Azospirillum brasilense: one gene and its partner. The protein of the gene in region 1 binds, or shares a complex with, the protein of each later gene. Links are inferred from orthologs where the notes say so. Each region holds a gene or a part of one and is shown on either strand. Other genes may lie near its edges.

Region 1 (3,264 bases):
CGGGCCGACCATGGACCTCGACGGTCCCGTCGCCGTGTGGCGCTGGACCGACGCCCTGTCGGTCACCCACGAAACCGTCATCCCGCGCGACCGGCTGGTCCATCTGTTGAACCTGCCCTACGGCAAGGGCGACGACCACGCGGAGGGCATCGCCTGCGTCCGCCGCGATGGCGCCCCGCCCGCCCTTCTGGTGGTCTATGACAGCCCGTCCAAAGCGCGCCGCCACGGCGCCGGGACCACCGCCGACCTGTTCGCCCTGCCCTCCCGCTACGATCCGGCCAACGCCTTCCGGGCATAAGCTATCGTTCTCACCACAGCAACAATCAGTGCATCATTAAGCGGATTATCCCAAACGCGGACATCGCTATTCTTGGCCTCAGACGACAACGGCCCCGACGCGGGGCGCCACGCTGAGACAAGGAGACCACGCCATGAACGCCAACACCGCCGCCATTGACAACCGCACCGCCCCCTACGCCGCCTTCCTGCTGCGCGTCAGCCTGGGCCTTCTGTTCATCGCCCACGGCCTGATCCTGAAGGTCTTCACCTTCGGCATCGCCGGCACGGTCGGCTACTTCGAGAGCCTGGGTTACCCCGGCCTCTTCGCCTATCTGGTCATCCTCGGTGAGATCGGCGGCGGCCTGCTGCTGGTGGCCGGCGTCTTCACCCGCTGGATTTCGCTGGCCCTGCTGCCGATCCTGATCGGCGCGACGCTTCAGCACACCGGCAACGGCTGGGTCTTCTCGGCCCAGGGCGGCGGCTGGGAGTTCCCGGTGTTCTGGACGGTGCTGCTCGGCGTGCAGGCCTTGCTGGGCGACGGCGCCTTCGCCCTGAAGCTGCCGACCGCCGGCCGCGACACCCTTCAGAGCCGGCTGGCCTGACTCCAACACAGGAACTGACGCACAAATACTGACGAGCGGCGCGCGGGCGGGCACCGGCCCCCAGCGCGCCGCCGCTTTTGTGTGGCAGGCGGACCGGACCTGAGGCGATATGCCCCTTCCTCTTCTTCTCCGGGCTCCCATTTGCTAGACAAGCCGGAGACCTAGCGGAGACCGTAATGCCCGTTTCGACCACCTCGCAACCTGACGTGCTGACCCTGCTGGACGATCTGATCCGCAAGGCGAAGGGCGCCGGGGCCGACTCCGCCGACGCCGTGCTGTTCGACAGCGCCTCCCTGTCGCTGAGCCAGCGTTTCGGCAAGACGGAGAAGCTGGAGCGGTCCGAGTCGGGCGATCTGGGGCTGCGCGTCTTCATCGGCAAGCGGCAGGCCATCGTCTCCTCCACCGACCGCAGCGCCAAGGCGCTGGACGAACTGGTGGAGCGCGCCGTCGCCATGGCCCGCGTGGTGCCGGAGGACCCCTTCTGCGGCCTCGCCGACCCGGAGCAGATCTACACCACGCTGCCCGACCTCGACGTGTGCGACCCGTCGGAGCCCTCGGCCGAGCTGTTGATCGAACGCGCCCGCATCGCCGAGGAGGCCGCGCTGGCGATCGAGGGCGTCACCAACTCCGAAGGCGCTGACGCGGGGTGGAGCCGCTCCACCATCGCCATCGCCGCGTCCAACGGCTTCACCGGCAGTTACGGGGTGTCGCGGCAGTCGCTCTCCGCCTCGGTGCTCGCCGGGACGGGCACGGGGATGGAGCGCGACTACGATTACGACAGCAAGGTCTACGGCTCCGATCTGCGCGACCCGGCGTCGATCGGGCGCGAGGCCGGCGAGCGGGCCATCCGCCGCCTGAACCCGCGCCGGGTCAAGAGCTGCAAGGTGCCGGTGGTGTTCGACCCCCGCGTCTCCCGCGGGCTGCTGGGCCATCTGACCGGCTCGATCAGCGGGCCGAGCATCGCGCGCGGCACCAGTTTCCTCAAGGACAAGATGGGGCAGCGGATCTTCGCCGCCGGCATCACCATCGTCGACGACCCGCATGTGAAGCGCGGCCTGCGTTCCCGCCCCTTCGACGCGGAGGGCATCGCCACCACCCGCCGCAACCTGATCGAGGACGGGCACCTGACCACCTGGCTGCTCGATCTGCGCTCGGCCCGCCAGCTCGGCCTGTCGACGACCGGTCACGCGGCGCGCGGCACCTCCGGCCCGCCGGGCCCGGCCCCGGCCAACGTCTACATGGCCCCGGGCGCCAAGAGCCGCGACGAGCTGCTGGCCGAGATCCCCAACGGCTTCTACGTGACGGAGCTGATGGGGACGGGCGTCAACGGGGTGACCGGCGACTACAGCCGGGGTGCGGCCGGCTATTGGATCGAGAACGGCCAGATCGCCTATCCGGTCACCGAACTGACCATCGCCGGCAACCTGAAGGAGATGTTCCTGAACCTGGAGCCGGCCAGCGACCTGGAACTGCGCTTCGGCATGGACGCCCCGACCATCCGCATCGACGGGCTGACCATCGCGGGCCAGTGACCGCAACGGGCGAGGCGTCTTGCGGCGCCTCGCTCCTCACCCGAACCCGCCGGCCTGCAAGCCGGGACGGGATATCAGACCGTCACGCTCATCGGGCCGCCGGCGCCGCGCACCGACAGGTTGGGCAGGAAATCCCGGAACAGTGACAGGCTCTTCAGGTCGGTCACGTAGCCCGTGCCCTCGCCGCCCATCGTCTTTCCACCGATGCTTTTCATCACATCGGCGGTCTGAGCGCCCTGGGCCTCCAACGCGTCCTTCAGCACCGAGGCCAGCGCGCTGCCGTTGCCCAGCCGCTCCATCTTCCCGCCGGTTTCCTGAATCGTTTTCTCGTAGCTGTACTGGAGCGCGGCCCGCTGGACCGACCAGTTGACCGACTCCTTCTCCTCCTGGCTGGCCTCGTCGAGGAACTTCACCCCGGCGCGGTAGGCGGCGGCCTTGTCGGTGCCGAGAGGGTCGGCGGCGGCCATCGCCTCCTTCTGCTGGCGGGCCATGATGGATTGCGCAGCCTCCTGCTCGTTCTTGGAGAAGGTCCCGTCCTTGTTGCTGGCGATGGCGTGAAGGCTGCGCCGGTCGAAGCCGCCGAACAGCCGCTCCACGTCCTTCCCATTGGGGTCGGAGTAGTTCACCCCCTTGCCTTCCTTCGCCATGGCCGTGTAGGTGGCGTCCAGCGAGTCACGGGCGTCCTGGATGACCTTCGCAAAGCCCTGGAGACCCGGAGTCTGGCTGGTGGTCAGCACCGTGGTGGGCGGCGGCGGCAGGCCGGCGGCCTCGGCCTCCTCCTTGGCGGAGGGCTCGTAGTCTTTGCCCCCTGGGAAGCTCTTGTCGACCTCACCACGCCCGATACCGGGAAT
Region 2 (3,159 bases), 270 kb from region 1 along the record:
GCGCCAGGACGAGGAGAACGCGATTCACGCCATGGTGGAAAATATCGGGTACGGTTCCCGATTCATGGCATTTTCATGCGTATGAATGCAACCAGAAACCCTCTCCCGGGGCGGGAGAGGGGTTACAGCGGTTCGGCGGTGCAGGTCAGGCCCATCGTCTCCGCGGTGTTGGCAATGGCGGACAGGCAGGTGCCGGCGCGTTCCGGGGGGATCGAGACGGCGAAGCGGATGACGTAGCGCCCGCCCTCCCGCTCCGGCAGGGTCTGGGCGTCGAGCCGGACGATGTTCGCTTCGAACTGAGTGAAGATTTCCGACAAACGGGCGATCAGGCCGGGCTGGTCGCCGCCCGACACCTCCACCCGGTGGGTGATGCGGGCGAGCGGGCCGGGGTTGGGATCGAAGTCGAAGGGCGTGACCTTGATCTGCGCGCCGGTCAGCTCGGGCAGGCTGGCCAGCCCCTCCTGCACCTCCCCGACGGGGACGCCGTCGGGGAGTTCGCAGACCGCCGAGAACTCCGCCCCGGATCCCATCACCGCGAAGGTCGCGTCGCGCAGGTTGGCCCCCAGCCCGAACAGATGGCCAGTGACCGCTGAGACAAGGCCGACACGGTCGGGGCAGAAGGTCGAAACCAGCGCAAGGGACGACACAGGCGAAACCTCCGATGCTGAAGCCCTCTCCCCCCTGGGGAGAGGGGTGGGTGAGGGGGCGATGCGCCCGGCAGGGCGAGGAAAGACGCCGGATGAGTCGGCGTGGCGCGCCTTCGGCGCCCCCCTCATCCTGACCTTCTCCCCAGGGGGGAGAAGGGAAGCATCAGGCCGCCGTGCCGCCCACGGTCAGGCCGTCCAGGCGAAGGGTCGGCTGGCCGACGCCCACGGGAACGCCCTGGCCGTCCTTGCCGCAGGTGCCGACGCCGGGGTCGAGCTTCGTGTCGTTGCCGATCATCGACACGCGGGTCAGGCTGTCCGGGCCGTTGCCGATCAGCGTCGCCCCCTTCACCGCCGGGCCGAGCTTGCCGTCCTCGATCAGATAGGCCTCATTGGCGGAGAAGACGAACTTGCCGCTGGTGATGTCCACCTGCCCGCCGCCGAAGTTCTTGGCGTAGAGGCCCTTCTTGACCGACTTGATGATCTCCTCCGGCTCGTAGGCGCCGGGGCGCATCACGGTGTTGGTCATGCGCGGCATGGGGTGGCAGGCGAAGCTCTGGCGCCGCCCGTTGCCGGTCGGGCGCATCCCCATCAGCCGGGCGTTCATGCGGTCCTGCATGTAGCCGACCAGGATGCCGTCCTCGATCAGCGTCGTGCACTGGCCGGGGGTGCCCTCGTCGTCCACGGTGATCGAGCCGCGGCTGTTCTCGATGGTGCCGTCGTCCACGATGGTCACGCCGGGGGCGGCGATGCGCTGGCCCATCAGCCCGGCGAAGGCCGAGGTCTTCTTGCGGTTGAAGTCGCCCTCCAGCCCGTGGCCGATGGCCTCGTGCAGCAGGATGCCCGGCCAGCCGTTGCCGAGCACGACGGTCATCTCGCCCGCCGGGGCCGGAACGGAGGACAGGTTGACGAGCGCCGAGCGCAGCGCCTCGTCCACGAAGGCCCGCCACGTCTCCGGCTGCATGTAGTGCTCGTAGGTGACGCGCCCGCCGCCGCCGTGGCCGCCCGTTTCCATGCGGTCGCCCTCGGCCACCACGACGGAGACGTTCAGCCGGACCAGCGGGCGCAGGTCGGCGACGCGCACGCCGTCGGCGCGGATGATCTGCACCGCCTGCCATTCGCCGCTGATCGAGCAGGAGACCTGCCGCACCCGCGGGTCCTTGGCGCGGGCGTAGGCGTCGATCTCCGCCAGCAGCTTCACCTTCGCCTCGAAGGGGACCAGCGGCAGGGGGTTGTCCGGGATGTAGAGCGCGCGGTTGGTGCCGGCGGGCGGCTCGGCGAAGGTGCCGGCGTGCCCGGCCTGGACGGCGCGCACCGTCGCGGCGGCGCGGCGGATGGCGTCCTCGGACAGGCTGGAGGCGTGGGCGAAGCCGGTCGCCTCGTCGGCGATGGCGCGCAGGCCGAAGCCCTGGGTGGTGTCGAAGCTGGCCGCCTTCAGCTTGCCGTCGTCCCAGCCCAGCGATTCGCTCTGCGAATATTCCAGATACAGTTCGCCGTCGTCCGCCCCCCGCAGCGCGTCGGCCACCACTCCCTCGACACGGGAACGGTCCAGGCCGGCGCGGTTGAAGAACAGATCGTCGGTGACGGCAAGCGCGCTCATGGGGACTCCGGGGTATCGGTCTATCGTAGGACGACGATGCGGCACCGGCGCTCTCGCACCCGCACCCGCGATGTGGTCTAAGATCAGACTTATAGTGTGGCGACGTGCGGTCCATCCGGCAAGGCTCGTCGACCATGGGCAAAGGGGGCTTGAAGGGGAATGGCCGCGATGACCGACGACGCGCTGGCGATGGGCCGCACCGGCAACGGAGACGCGCGCTCCCTGGCCCACCCCCTGAAGAACCACGCCCTGCGTGTGACCCTGACCAACGAGGTGCACACCCGCCCGCCGGAGGTCCTGTCCACCCCGGTGCGCGCCACCATGCTGGCGATGCTGTCGGGAGAGGGCGCGTCGGAGGCCGATCGGCTGCATCTGGAGAAGCTGTGCGACTGGGCCGGCGTGCCGCGTCCGCCCGCCGGGGCCACCCATTACAGCGGCTCCTTCGGCAGCTTCCGCCTGAAGTGGGAGCGGCACACCGAATTCTCCACCTGGACCGTCTTCCGTCCCAACGCCGTGTCCCCGGCGAACGTGCTGGTCGATCCCTTCCTGGACCCGGCGCTGAACGCGGTGCCCAAGGAATGGCTGGCCGGGCTCCCGGGCGAGTTGATGGTCGGCGTCCATGTCGCCGTCCTCGACGCCGAATCGCCGGAGCCCTCGGCCAACATGCTGGCGGCGATGTTCGGCTCGCCGAGCTACATCGGGACGCGCATCTCCGGGCGGGCGGCGACGGCCTGGACCGACTTCCGCATCCATGGCGACGGCTTCTCGCGCATCCTGATCGCCGACCACGCGATGACGGCCAACCAGGCGGGCCGCGTCGTGCAGCGCCTGCTGGAGATCGAGACCTACCGGGTGATGGCGCTGCTGGCGCTGCCGGTGGCGCGCGGCGTGCTGCCGCGCATCGGCCCGATCGAG

What was found.
Region 2: the proteins of AMK58_RS10815 (region 1) and tldD are in contact, whole or in part, in a solved structure (PDB 5NJ9), measured with the Escherichia coli proteins. The link is inferred for Azospirillum brasilense from one-to-one orthologs.

Annotation. Positions count from the first base shown.
Region 1 is NZ_CP012914.1:2,331,794-2,335,057, forward strand. The notes cover bases 286-3,235. They hold AMK58_RS10815 (TldD/PmbA family protein), read left to right. Parts: upstream 286-1,057; coding sequence 1,058-2,413; downstream 2,414-3,235. Other genes in these bases: AMK58_RS10805 (DUF3616 domain-containing protein), read left to right, coding at 286-298; AMK58_RS10810 (DoxX family protein), read left to right, coding at 432-881; AMK58_RS10820 (hypothetical protein), read right to left, coding at 2,488-3,235. Also shown: more of AMK58_RS10805, read left to right, coding at 1-285; more of AMK58_RS10820, read right to left, coding at 3,236-3,264.
Region 2 is NZ_CP012914.1:2,060,777-2,063,935, reverse strand. The notes cover bases 28-2,872. They hold tldD (metalloprotease TldD), read right to left. Parts: upstream 2,245-2,872; coding sequence 811-2,244; downstream 28-810. Other genes in these bases: AMK58_RS09545 (DUF3422 family protein), read left to right, coding at 2,413-2,872; AMK58_RS09555 (glycine cleavage system transcriptional repressor), read right to left, coding at 123-647; AMK58_RS09560 (YjbH domain-containing protein), read right to left, coding at 28-28. Also shown: more of AMK58_RS09560, read right to left, coding at 1-27; more of AMK58_RS09545, read left to right, coding at 2,873-3,159. UniProt on the Escherichia coli protein: Metalloprotease involved in CcdA degradation. Suppresses the inhibitory activity of the carbon storage regulator (CsrA).